DNA from 2 places in the Mesorhizobium sp. B3-1-6 genome. Region 1 is predicted to be linked to the other one. Evidence: riboswitches for the same ligand, from Rfam matches in the RefSeq annotation. Region 1 holds a riboswitch; the other holds the start of a gene.
The links. A riboswitch is a leader RNA that binds a small molecule or an ion and turns the genes downstream of it on or off. The one in region 1 is predicted to bind S-adenosylmethionine.
Positions count from the first base shown of each region.

Region 2: linked by a shared signal. The riboswitch ahead of FJ414_RS26760 (O-succinylhomoserine sulfhydrylase) and the one ahead of FJ414_RS15070 (homoserine O-acetyltransferase) in region 1 are both predicted to bind S-adenosylmethionine.

Region 1 covers NZ_VFTM01000015.1:25,534-32,369, reverse strand. Annotated here, with positions in the region: gene FJ414_RS15090 (sugar ABC transporter substrate-binding protein) at 35-715, opposite strand; gene FJ414_RS31795 (hypothetical protein) at 708-1,010, shown strand; gene FJ414_RS15085 (ABC transporter permease) at 1,157-2,179, opposite strand; gene FJ414_RS15080 (phytanoyl-CoA dioxygenase family protein) at 2,314-3,069, opposite strand; gene FJ414_RS15075 (AraC family transcriptional regulator) at 3,258-4,112, shown strand; SAM riboswitch at 4,283-4,360, shown strand; gene FJ414_RS15070 (homoserine O-acetyltransferase) at 4,457-5,626, shown strand; gene metW (methionine biosynthesis protein MetW) at 5,706-6,320, shown strand; gene FJ414_RS15060 (glycosyltransferase) at 6,374-6,836, shown strand, end outside.
Region 2 covers NZ_VFTM01000038.1:7,492-14,327, forward strand. Annotated here, with positions in the region: gene argF (ornithine carbamoyltransferase) at 1-27, shown strand, start outside; gene FJ414_RS26745 (Hsp33 family molecular chaperone) at 151-1,179, shown strand; gene apaG (Co2+/Mg2+ efflux protein ApaG) at 1,363-1,755, opposite strand; gene FJ414_RS26755 (ceramide glucosyltransferase) at 2,033-3,175, shown strand; gene FJ414_RS26760 (O-succinylhomoserine sulfhydrylase) at 3,311-4,501, opposite strand; SAM riboswitch at 4,558-4,635, opposite strand; gene FJ414_RS26765 (2'-deoxycytidine 5'-triphosphate deaminase) at 4,714-5,808, shown strand; gene araD1 (AraD1 family protein) at 5,850-6,836, opposite strand, start outside.

The DNA.
Region 1 (6,836 bases):
ACCTGTGGCCCGCCGGCCCGTCACGCTGGCATTGTTACTTCTTGGCCACCTCGGCAATGTTCTCCTTGGTGTAGACGCCGACGCCGGTGTCGAGGTTCTCGATCGTCTGGCCCTTGAGGAACTGGACGAGGAGGTCGACCGCCGCGAAGCCCTGCTTTTCCGGAGCCTGGTCGATCGTGGCCTGCACATCGCCGCTCTGCACGAGCTGCACGGTCTGGTCGAGCAGGTCGAAGCCGACCACCTTCACCTTGTCGGCCGCCTTGTTGCGCTCGACCCAGGTGCCGGCGGCGGGAGTGGAGCAACACTCCAGCGACAGGACGCCGGAGATCGAGGGGTTCGCCAGCATGGCGTTCTCGATCGCCGAATAGATCTTCTGCGGATCGGTGCCGGTGTTCAGCGTGCTGACCACCTCTAAGCCGGGCTCGGCCTTCAGCGCCTCGCGCGCGCCTTTTTCACGGTCGAGCGACCACTGGGCGGCGGCGTCGATGGTGGTGATCATCACCTTGCCCTTGCCGCCGAGGACCTTGGCCATCAGTTTGCCGGCCTCACGGCCCGACTGCACGAGATCCTGCCCGGCGAAAGCCAGGCGCTTGCTTTCGGGATTGTCGGTGTTGAAGGTGACGACCGGGATACCGGCGGCGATCACCTTGTCGATCAGCGGCGCCAGCGCGTCGGTCGACACCGATGAAATCGCCAGGCCGTCCATCTTGCCCATCAGCGTCTCGATCTCGCTGATCTGGCCGTCGGCATCCGGCGCCGACCGGGCCGATGAACTGCGCGCTGACCTTGTCCTCGGTCGCCGCCCGCTGCACGCCGGCCTTCATGAACGGCGCGAATTCGTTCGAGACGTCATGGTAGGAAACGTAGATGTCGAGCGGCTGGCCTGCGGCGATCTTGGCCTTGATGCGATCGGCGAGCGAGAAATCGGCGAGCTTGGCCTCGGCATGCGCGAGCGTGGGCAGCAGGCTGAGCGCCGCCGCGAGAATGACGTGTCTGATTTTCATGGATAGTCCTCCCTTTTTTGTTTGGCTTGATTGCCCTCAGAGCATGATGCCGAAAGTGTGCAGCGGTTTTCGGACGACATCATGCTCTATCTCCCTGATTTGGAACCGGATTCAGATTTCAGGTTGATGCGGCCTGAAACCCGAATCCGGTTCTAGGCCGCGCGGCGCGTTGTCCATTTGTCGATGCCGACGGCGATGATGATGACGAGGCCGATCATCAGCTCCTGCACGAAGGGCGACACGCCCATCAGCACAAGGCCGTTGCGCATCACGCCGATGATCAGCACGCCGAGTATGGTTCCAAGGATGGTGCCTTCGCCGCCCGACAGCGAGGCGCCGCCGACGATGGCCGCGGCGATGACGTCGAGCTCCAGCCCGAGGCCGGTGCGGCCGGCCTGCCCGCTGGGCAGGAAGGCGAGGCTGAGGATGCCGGCGAAGGCGGCGAGCAGCCCCATCAGCACGAAAGCCCAGATCTTCACGGTGTTGACGGAAATGCCCGACACGCGCGCCGCTTTGGCGCTGCCGCCCACTGCATACACCCTGAAACCGAAGTTCGAATAGGAAAGCACCAGCCATGCCAGCACGGCGATGATGGCGAAGAACACGAGCTGCATCGGAATGATGCTGAACAGATAGCCCTGACCCATGAAGTTGAAGGTGTCGAGAACGTCGGGAAGCGCGCCGTTGCGCGCGTTGACGGTGACGGGCTGGCCGTTGGTCAGGATGAGCGCGGCGCCGCGGACGATGCTGAGCATGCCGAGCGTGGCGATGAGCGAGGGCAGGCGGCCGTAGGTGGACAGGGTACCGTTGATGACGCCGATGACGGCGCCGGCGAAGAGGCCGACCGCGAGCGCCGGCAACAACCCCCAGCCAGCGACGATCAGCATGCCGGTGGCAAGCCCCGAAAAGGCGTAGGTCGATCCGACGGACAGATCCACCTCGCCGGAGATCAGCACGAATGTCATGCCGACCGCCATGATCCCGAGCAGCGAAACCTGTCGGCCTATGTTCAAGAGGTTCAGCGACGTGAGGAAGCTGTCGGTCGCGAAGGTCAGGAACAAGCAGATCACGACCAGCGCGATGAACACGCCAGCCTCACGGACCCGCAAGAGTCGCGACAATTCAAACCGGCCTGCGGCTGCCGCGCGCGCGCCGCTCCTGACCGTATCGGCCATCCCATTCCTCCCTCGACGGCGGCGCGACGGCTGCAGCCGTCCGTCACTGTTCTTCATCTCCCCATCGATCCGCAGCCTGGGCCCAAGCCCGGTTCGATGTCCTCAAGGCCGGGCTTCTGCCCGGTCGTGCCTGCTCATGAAGCCTGCTGGAAAGAACCGGCAGGCACCTTGCGCAATTGTTCGTAGTTGCCGTATTCGCGCACCTTCTTGAAGGGCGCGTTCTCGACCGCGTTGTAGGAGCAGATATAGCCCCAACGATACGTGTCCGAGCGGTTCGCGTCCGAACGGTGCAGCAGGTTGCCGTCGAAGACCAGGGCGTCGCCCGCCTCCATCTCGACATAGATGTGCTCGAAGCGCTTCAGGGCAGCTTCCAGGTGCTCATGCTCGACATTGGTCTGCTCGTTCTCGCGGATATGATTGAGGCGGCCGAGCTTGTGCGTGCCCTTGAGCACCTGAAGGCAGCCGTTTTCGCGGGTCGCCTTGTCGAGCGCGACGTAGATGCTCATCATTTCCGGTGCCAGGCAGCCGTAATTGTACCAGTAGCCGAAGTCCTGGTGCCATTCCCATGCGCCGCCTTCGTTGGGCTGCTTCATCGTCATCTTGTGGCTGTAGAGGTAGATCGGCTTGCCGACGGCGTCCTCGGCCAGATCGACCATGCGTTCGTCGCGGGCCAGCAGGCCGTATTTGTCGTCCTCGGCCTTGGTCCACATCTTCAGCAGCGTGGTCTTGCCCTCCTTGTCGCCCTTGGACATCACGCCGCCCTTGCTCTGCTCCTCCGCGAGTTGCTTGCGGGCGTGGTCGCGAAAGTTGGCGACTTCACCGGCGCCCAGCAGGCCACGGCGAATGATGTAGCCGTCGCGCGCGTAAAGCTCGGCTTCATGTCTGGTCATCGCGAGCATCGATATTCTCCCTGGAACCCCAAAGCGTCCCGCGATGCGGCACGGGCGCCCCTGAACCTTTTTGAAGGCCTGGTTCCGATCCGTTTCCGGCCGGAAATCCCAGGCTCTTGAGGAGAATTTAGCCCCTCCGCCGCGGAACAAAATGGACAAAGGGAACGTATTTTTTGTATAAAACGCGCATGCACAAAAGAACGTCCGTAATTGAGAGTTTCCACTATGTGCCAGCCCCGGCCTGGACCCGCGCCGCGTTCAGCGTGCTGCGCGCCGGAAAAGTCGCCGCCGGACCGGATTACCGGATAGAACGCGCCGTCTATCCCGGACAGGACATCATCTACTGTCTTGCCGGCGCCGGCTATGTCGAAACGCTTGGGCAAAGGATAGACGTCGGGGCTGGTCAATTGGTCTGGATGGCGAACGAGGCTCCGCACGTCCATTCCGCCGATCCCCGGGATCCTTGGACGGTGCTTTGGTTCAGGCTGGACGGCCCGGAGCCCGCCATGCTGCGGCGCAAGCTGTTCGGAGAGGGCACGCCGCGCGCCAGCTTCGCCGAGGGAACAACTCCAGTCCCGTGGTTCGAGCGCCTGTTTGCCGCGTTGCGCCGCCGCGACGCCAGCCTCGATCTGCGCCTTTCGCAACTGGTTGCCGAATTCCTGCTCCTGATCGATCGCGCGTTGGCGGGGCCGGATAGCGACGACCTGCCGAAACCGCTCGCTTCCGGTATCGAAGCGATGCGCGGGGCGCTCGGTTTCGCATGGACCGCGTCGGCCCTGTCGGCCGTCACCGGGCTCGGGCCGTCGCAGACCCGGCGGATGTTTCAGCGCTATCTTCGCACCAGCCCGCATCAGTGGCTGATGCGCGAGCGGTTGATGCACGCGCAGTCGCTGCTTGTGCAGGACGACCAGCCGATCGCCGAGATTGCCGAGACATGCGGCTTTTGCGACGTCTATCATTTCGGTCGCGAATTCAGGCGATCCGTTGGCATTTCGCCTTCGGCCTGGCGGCGCAGCGAATTAGGTGTTGCGTCGAAGCGCTGAACAGATTCCGTGAAGGCGTCACACGGCTTTCCGGCAAGAAACTGCGACAAGACAAGGCAGGCCATGTGTTGGCTTGGCAGGAAATGGCCTGCTTGGGTGCGGTGAACCGACTGGAGCGCCGCGAGGGCTACCCGTTGACGAAGCGCTGCGCTGGTCCTAGAAGAACTGCCAGACTTCTCCGTGGTGATTTGGCCGGTCGGCTTGCAGCCACGTTAAACAACTCGCTAAAGGGCCGTTTGCAACCTGTAACCGGCTTTGCGACGGCAATGCCGGTTTTTTGTTGTCCGCCGCCGGCCGGACACCGCATCGGGACGAGACCGATGCGGGACAGGATGAGGATGGACATGGCCGCTCAGCGCGCTGCAAGGACCAAGGACGAGGCCGACCATCCGTCGAGCCCGGTGCTGCAGTTCGGCCTCGATAAGCCGCTGAAGCTCGACGCCGGCACCATCCTCTCGCCTTTCCAGATCGCCTACCAGACCTATGGCACGCTCAACGCCGCGCGCTCCAACGCCATCCTCGTCTGCCACGCGCTGACGGGCGACCAGCACGTCGCCAATACCAATCCGGTGACCGGCAAGCCTGGCTGGTGGGAAGTGCTGATCGGCCCAGGCAAGATCATCGACACCAACCGCTTCTTCGTCATCTGCGCAAACGTCATCGGCGGCTGTCTCGGCTCGACCGGCCCGGCCTCGACCAATCCGGCGACGGGCAAGCCTTATGGGCTCGACCTGCCGATCATCACCATCCGCGACATGGTGCGCGCGCAGGCGATGCTGGTCGATCATTTCGGCATCGAAAAGCTGTTCTGCGTGCTTGGCGGCTCGATGGGCGGCATGCAGGTGCTGGAATGGGCGGCGAGCTATTCGGAGCGTGTGTTCTGCGCCCTGCCGATCGCCAGCGGCGCCCGCCATTCCTCGCAGAACATCGCCTTCCATGAAGTCGGCCGACAGGCCGTCATGGCCGATCCGGAATGGCATGGCGGCAAATATCTCGATTTCGGCAAGCGGCCGGAAAAGGGGCTCGCCGTCGCGCGCATGGCCGCTCACATCACCTACCTTTCGGAAGCAGCGCTCCACCGCAAGTTCGGCCGCAATCTGCAGGACCGCGAGGCGCTGACCTTCGGCTTCGACGCCGATTTCCAGATCGAAAGCTATCTGCGCCACCAGGGCATGACCTTCGTCGACCGCTTCGACGCCAACTCCTACCTCTATCTGACCCGCGCGATGGACTATTTCGACCTTGCCGCCGATCACGGCGGGCGCCTCGCCGACGCCTTCGCCGGCACCAAGACGCGCTTTTGCCTGGTCTCCTTCACCAGCGACTGGCTGTTCCCGACCGAGGAGAGCCGGTCGATCGTGCATGCCTTGAACGCGGCGGGCGCTTCCGTCTCCTTCGTCGAGATCGAGACCGATCGCGGCCACGACGCCTTCCTGCTCGACGAGCCGGAACTGTTCGCGGCCATCAACGGCTTCATCGCGTCGGCCGCCCGCGCCAGGGGGCTCGGCGCATGACCCCGAACCGAAGGTCAGCGAACGCAGAAAGTTGCAGACTTTTCGGAGCCGGATCGCGCGCCATGCAGGAGGCAAGGCCATGAGCGTCAATCGCGCCCAGCGTGTCGACCTCGAGGTCGTCACCGATCTCATTCCGGCCAATTCGCGCGTCCTCGACGTCGGCTCGGGCGACGGCGTGCTTCTGGAACTCCTGCAGGAGACCAAGCAGGTCGACGGCCGCGGGCTGGAACTGTCGCAGCGCGGCGTCAATGAATGCGTGGCGCGCGGGCTATCGGTTATCCAGGGCGACGCCGACACGGATCTGAAATTCTACGCCGACAAGGGCTTCGACTTCGTCGTGCTGTCGCAGACGCTGCAGGCGACGCGCAACCCGAAGGTCGTGCTCGACGAGCTGCTTCGGATCGGCAACCGCGCCATCGTCTCCTTCCCCAATTTCGGCCACTGGCGCGTGCGCTTTTCGCTGCTGATCAAGGGCAGAATGCCGGTCACCAAGGACCTGCCCTACTCCTGGTACGACACGCCCAACATCCATTTCTGCACCATTCGCGACTTCGTCAACCTGTGCGAGGAACTCGGCGCGACGGTCGAGAAAGCGACCGCGCTCGACGCCAACGGCCAGAAGATCGGCCTGTCGATGCCCTGGTGGTTCTGGAACTTCTTCGGCCAGCAGGCGGTGTTTTTGTTGAGGCGCTGACGATGGCTTCGCCCCGGGCTTTTTGCTAAGCCTCGTGCCGGGCGGAGTGGAACATGATGGCGGAACGACCAACCTATTCGGTTGTCCTCGAGATGGAGAATGCCAACTTCATCGACTGGGCTGAGGTCAGCGTAGGGTTGAACGCGCTCGCACGCGAGATTGCCTCGGTTTCCGAAGCCGGCATGGCCAGGCCCACGGTCATCTTATCGCATGCCGGAGAGCCATCCGACGGCGATTTGCTGCGCAGCAGCTTCGAGGCCGAAGCACCCTACTTGGGTCAAGCCGCCGAGCTGGTCTTCGCGGCCTGTGCCGGTGGCCGCTACTACGATCTCAAGAACAATGGCGTCCTTTTGACCGAAGCCGACATCGTGGTTTTCGTCGACTCGGATTCGGTTGCCGAACCAGGTTGGCTTTCAGGCCTGTTGACGCCCTTCAAACGGCCGGAAACCGTCTGCGTGAACGGCTACACCTATCTTTTGCACGACGATTTCTTCTCGCGGACCTTTGCTTTGCTCT
Region 2 (6,836 bases), on a different contig from region 1:
GTGCTGGCCTGGTGCCTGGGCGCTTGAGAAGGGCCGACCTGACCGCTTCCGGCCCGATCGGGCTCAACTTGATCTGGGGATATGTGATGCCTATTTGCGGGCCATCACGTAAATTGAACGCGCTTCGACGCATGCGGCTCATCGGGTTGCATGGCTGCGCCCCGGAGTTTTGTCATGTTGGAAACCCAGACCTTGGCTGAGCATAAACCCCAACTCGGTGAATTTGGCTTCGCCGGCGACGATCACGTCGTGCCTTACGAGGTCGCGCCGCTCGATGTGCGCGGCCGCACCGTGCAGCTCGGGCCGATGCTCGACGCTATTCTGAGCCGCCACAATTACCCAGAGCCGGTCGCCCGCCTGCTGGCGGAAGCCTGCGTGCTCACCGTGCTGCTCGGCACCTCGCTGAAGTTCGAAGGCAAGTTCATCCTGCAGACCCGCACCGACGGTCCGGTCGACATGCTGGTGGCCGATTTCACCACGCCGCATGCGCTGCGCGCCTATGCGCGTTTCGATGCCGACCGGCTGCAGGCGCTGACCGCCGCCGGCGAGACCTCGCAGCAGACGCTGCTCGGCAACGGCGTCCTGGCTCTGACCATCGACCAGGGCGCGCATACGCAGCGCTACCAGGGCATCGTCCAGCTCGACGGCACCTCGCTCGAGGATGCCGCGCGCACCTATTTCCGGCAGTCGGAGCAGATCCCGACCGATATCAAGATGTCGGTCGCCAAGCTGGTCACGCCCGGCCCGGCGGGCGCGCACGAGCAGTGGCGCGCCGGCGGCATCCTGGCGCAATTCCTGCCGCAATCGCCGGAGCGCATGCGCGTTCCCGATATTTCCGGTGGCGACGGCGATCCGCGTGACGTTGCGGACCACCCGGCCGACAATTCCTGGCAGGAGTTGCTGGCGCTGCTCGGCACGATCGAGCCGACCGAGTTGATCGACCCGACGGTGGGCGCCGAGCGGCTGCTTTACCGGCTGTTCCACGAACACGGCGTGCGCGTCTTCCGCGGCGTGCCTGTCGCCGACCAGTGCTCCTGCTCGCGCGACAAGATCCGCGGCATTCTCGAAGGCTTCTCGGCCCAGGAGATCAAGGACTCGACCGAGGACGGCGGCATCCACGTCGCCTGCGAGTTCTGCTCGACGCAATACGACTTCGACCCGGCCGAATTCGTGAAGTAGGAACCTTTCCTTCTCCCCATTTCACGGGGAGAAGGTGTCACGAAGTGACGGATGAGGAGCGGCGCTGTCGCTGGTGAAGATGGCTTCCGCCGTGGTGTCGCTTAAGATCTCGAGAAATCGGCGCTGCCCCTCATTGCACTGCCGGGTCTTTCTCCCCGTGAACGGGAAGAAAGACGCCGACGCCTAATTCACCGTGCGCCTTGTCCCCGGCATATCGAGCGAGAAAGCCGGAATGGCGATATCGAACGTCTCGCCGCGGCCGTTGCGCATCGTGTAATGGCCGACCATGATGCCCGACGGCGTCGAGAGCGGGCAGCCCGAGGTGTACTGGTAGCTGTCGCCGGGATTGAGTTCCGGCTGGTCGCCGACGACGCCGGCGCCGCGCACCTCCTCGACCCGGCCCCGACCATCGGTGATGTGCCAGTAGCGCGACACAAGCTGCACGAACTCGTCGGAGCGGTTGTCGATCGTCACCTGATAGCCCCAGACATAGCGGTTCTCGGACGGATCGGAGCGGTCCTCCAGATAGAAGGGCCGGACCAGCACTTCGATGTTGCGCGTCACTGCGCGATACATGGACCACTCCGGTTGCCGCCGCGGAACATTCGTTGCGCTTCGCTGTTGGGCGCGCAACGCCGACCATCCTGCCAGCCTTGTAGCGCACGTGCCGAAAAACAATGTCATTTAAGTGACACATGACAATGTTGGTGTGCACAAACCGTGCCGGGCGACTCGGGCGCTCTGTAACTGATGAAATGGGCGCATGCGGCCGAGAGCAATTCCAGGAAAAGTGTGGGCAGTTTTCCGTCCGGAATTGCGTGAAAACAAAGAGATAGAGAGTGACCAGATCTCGATGGAACTGACTATCGCAGCCGGCCTGGCTTCGTCAGCCCTTCTTTTGTCCAATCTCACCAGCATCCTGCTCGCCGCGTCGCGGCTGAAATGGCGGCATGTCATTGCGCCGCCCGTCGGCGCACAGCCGGTCTCGATCATCGTGCCGTCGCGCGGCGTCGAGCCGTTCACACAGGAGACCCTGCAGCGCGCCTTCTCGCTCGATTGGCCGCGCTACGAGCTGATCTTCTGCGTCGCGCATGCCGAAGACCCGGTGGTCAAACTGATCGATGCGGCGATCGCGCGCTATCCGAAGGTGCCGGCGCGACTCCTGATCGGCGACGACCGCGTCAGCGCCAATCCCAAGCTCAACAACTGCATCAAGGGCTGGCAGGCTGCGCAGCACGATTGGGTGGTCCTCGCCGATTCCAACGTTCTGATGCCGAGGGACTATGTCCAGCACCTGATGGCGGCATGGCGCCCGGATACCGGCCTCGTCTGCTCGACGCCGATCGGCTCGCGGCCGGATGGGTTTTGGGCCGAAGTCGAATGCGCCTTCCTCAACACGCTGCAGGCGCGCTGGCAGTATGCCGGCGAGGCGCTTGGGCTCGGCTTCGCCCAAGGCAAGAGCATGCTGTGGAACAAGCCGATGCTCGATGCCAATGGCGGTATCCAGGCTTTGGCCGCCGAGATCGCCGAGGACGCCGCCGCCACCAAGCTGGTCAACAGCCTGGGCCTGCGCGTTAATCTCGTCGCTTCGCCTTTCGAGCAGCCGCTCGGCCAGCGCCGGCTCGCCGAGATCTGGTCGCGCCAGGCGCGCTGGGCGCGGCTGCGCCGCGTCACCTTCCCGCTGTTCTTCGCGCCGGAGATCCTGACCGGCGCCGCAGTGCCGCTGCTGCTGGCGCTGATTGCGGCGGCAAGCGCCGGCGTCAGCCTGCCCACGACGGCCTTGGGCGTGCTGGCGATCTCCTACCTGCCGGAATGCCTGCTGGCCTTTGCGAAGGGCTGGTACCTGTCGCCGCGCAGCGTCACCGCGATGCTCACGCGCGACGCGATGCTGCCCGCCATCTGGGCGCGCGCCTGGTTCGGCGGCGCCGTCGAATGGCGCGGCAACGCCATGACCATCCGCACCAAGGCGATGACCGAACTGGAAGAGCTTGCCTAATGCATGTCGCGCAAAAGTGTGCAGCGGTTTTGCGATAACGACATGCATGAAAACAAAGCCTTAAAGCGCGTCGCCTGAATCCGCTTCAGCGCGACGCGCTTTAAAGTCCTGTGGCGACGGTCGCCGCTACAGGTCTTATTTGGCCGCCTTCAGCGCCTGCTCGATGTCCTCCAGCAGGTCGTCGGCGTCCTCCAGGCCGACGGAGAGCCTGAGCGTGCCCGGCCCGATGCCGAGTTCGGCCCGCGCGTCGTCGCTCAGGTTCTTGTGCGTCGTCGTCGCCGGATGGGTGATCAGGCTCTTGGCGTCGCCGAGATTGTTCGAGATCAGCACGATGTCGAGCGTGTTCTGAAAGGCGAAGGCCGCCTGCTTGCCGCCCTTGACGTCGAGGCAGATCAGCGTCGAGCCGCCCGACATCTGCTTCTTGACGATATCCGCCTGCGGGTGGTCGGCCCGGCCCGGATAGATGACGCGGGCGATCTCCGATCGGCCAGCGAGGAAATCCGCGATCTTGCCGGCGCTTTCGGTCTGCTGGCGCACGCGCAGCGGCAGCGTCTCCAGGCCTTTCAACAGCGTCCAGGCGTTGAACGGCGACAGGCTGGGACCGGTGTGGCGGAAATAGTCGTGCAGGTTCTCGTCGATCCATTTCTTGTCGGACAGGATGACGCCGCCGAGGCAGCGGCCCTGGCCGTCTATGTGCTTGGTCGCCGAATAGACGACGATATGGGCGCCGAGCTGCAGCGGCTTCTGCTGCAGCGGCGTGGCGAAGACATTGTCGACGATCACGCGCGCGCCGATGGAATTGGCGAGCTTGGCAACCGCGGCGATGTCGACCACTTCCAGCGTCGGATTGGTCGGGCTTTCGAGGAAAAACAGCTTGGTGTTCGGCCTTATCGCCTTTTCCCAATTGGCGATGTCGGTGCCGTCGACCAGTGTCGCCTGGATGCCGTAGCGCGGCGCCAGCGTCTCGACCACCCAGCGACAGGAGCCGAACAGGGCGCGCGCTGCAACGATATGGTCGCCGGCCTTGGCGCTGCAGAGCAACGCGGCTGAGACGGCCGCCATGCCGGAAGCGGTGGCGCGGGCATCCTCGGCGCCTTCGAGCGCGCACATGCGCTTTTCGAACATGTCGACCGTCGGGTTGGCGTAGCGCGAATAGATGAAACCGGGCTCCTCGCCCTTGAAGCGGGCTTCCGCGGCTTGCGCGGTCTCATAGACATAGCCCTGGGTGAGATACATCGCCTCGGATGTCTCGCCGAAGCCGGAACGCAGCGTTCCGCCATGCACGAGTGCCGTCTGAGGTTTCCAGTTGCGCTTCTTGGTGCTCATAGCCCTGCTTCCAGACACAAAAAAACCGGCCGCGAAGTCGCAACCGGTCCATATAGCCTTGCGGCTCGACGGTCCTTTAGCGACTTGTTTAACGTGGCTGCAAGCCGACCGGCCAAATCACCACGGGATAACGACGCTTTAAACCCGCGCCGCGCTTGCGTCAATTGCCGGCTTCATTAAGAGGTTTGTACCAGCAGAGCGGAGTTAAGACTTTGCGGCAGACAGGCATTCTTCCCGACCAGGATATTTCCGCGCTGTTCCAGTCCGGTGCGCTGAAGTCGCCGCGCGCGCTGGACACCAACCAGATCCAGCCGGCCAGCCTTGACCTGAGGCTCGGCGACACGGCCTTCCGCGTGCGAGCCTCCTTCCTGCCCGGCCCCGATCATCGGGTAGCCGACAAGCTCGAGCGGCTGAAGTTGCATGAATTCAGCCTCGCCGAGGGCGCGGTGCTGGAGACGGGTTGCGTCTACATCGTGCCGCTGCTCGAAAGCCTGGCGCTGCCCTCGAATGTGTCCGCTTCCGCCAATCCCAAGAGCTCGACCGGGCGCCTCGACATCTTCACCCGGGTGATGACCGATCGTGGCCACGAGTTCGACAAGATTGCCGCCGGCTATCACGGGCCGCTGTATCTCGAAGTCAGTCCGCGCACCTTCCCGATCGTCGTGCGGGCCGGCTCGCGGCTGTCGCAGATCCGTTTCCGCACCGGCAACGCGGTGCTTTCGGAGAGCGAGCTGCGCGACCTCCATCGCGCCGAGATGCTGGTCGCCACCGAGCCGCCCAATATTTCAGGCGGCGGCATCGCGCTCTCCATCGACCTCGACGGGGACAAGGACGGCCTTGTCGGCTATCGCGGCAAGCACCACACCGGCCTCGTCGATGTCGACAAGCGCGCCGCGCAGGATGTCGTCGATTTCTGGGAGCCGATTTACAAGAGCGGCGCCGGCGAACTCGTGCTCGACCCCGACGAATTCTACATCCTGGTCTCGCGCGAAGCGGTGCACGTGCCGCCGCTCTACGCCGCCGAGATGACGCCTTTCGATCCGCTGGTCGGCGAGTTCCGCGTCCATTATGCCGGCTTCTTCGACCCGGGCTTCGGCCACTCCGCCGCCGGCGGCAGCGGCAGCCGGGCGGTGCTGGAAGTGCGCAGCCACGAGGTGCCGTTCATCCTCGACCACGGCCAGATCGTCGGCCGTCTCGTCTACGAGCACATGCTGCAGCGCCCGCAGGCTCTTTACGGTACCGATCTCGGCTCGAACTACCAGGCGCAGGGCCTGAAGCTCTCCAAGCATTTTCGCGCCGCGCGCTAAGGTCTGAGCTGCTGATCTCCCCCTTGGGGGAGATCACGCTCTCACAGCGCCTTCACCGCCACCTTGACCGGCTTCTCGATCTCCAGCGGGTTGCGCAGCGGCAGGCCGAAATCCTGCGCTTCGATCTCGAACGTATCGCCGGCCTCGGTCCTGATGCCATCGGCGAAGGAGAGCGTCGCCGTGCCGAACATATGCACATGCACGTCGCCCGGCTGGCGGAAGGCCGAATATTTGAAATGATGGTGCTCGAGATTGGCGATGGTGTGCGACATGTTCGCTTCGCCGGACAGGAACGGCTTTTCCCACAAAAGCTTGCCGTCGCGCCAGATGCGCGATCCGCCGCGGATGTCGGCCGGCAGGTCGCCGATCAGGATCTCCGGACCGAACGAAGCGTTGCGCAGCTTGGAGTGGGCGAGGAACAGGTAGTTCACCCGCTCCGTCACGTGGTCGGAGAATTCGTTCGACAGCGTGAAGCCGACACGGAACGGCGCGCCGTCGTCGCCGATCACATAGATGCCGGCGATCTCCGGCTCCTCGCCGCCGTCCTGCGCAAAGGCCGGCGACATCAGGGGCGCGCCGGGAGCCACCGCCATCGTGCCGTTGCCTTTGTAGAACCATTCAGGCTGCACGCCGACCTGTCCCTTGGCGGGCTTACCGCCTTCGAGCCCCATGCGGAACATCTTCATGGAATCGGTGAGCTCCTCCTCGCCGCCCTCGCTGAGCTTCTTGTGCATGGAATCGCGCGTCGCCGCGGAGCCGAGATGCGTCAGGCCGGTGCCGGTGAGATGCAGATGCGCGGGATCGGGGTGGTTGATCGGCGACACCAGCCTGCCCCTCTTGTAGGCGGCATCGAGATCGACCGTCTCGCCATAGCCCTTGCGCTCGATCAGCGCTTCGAGCCCGGTGCCGGTGCGCGCGGCCTCCATCGCCAGCGAATAGACGCTGCGCGCGCCGTTGATGATCCTTGTCTTGCCGCCGCCGTTGCGGGCGACGACGCGGATCGTCTCGGCGTCGTCGAGGATCTGGGA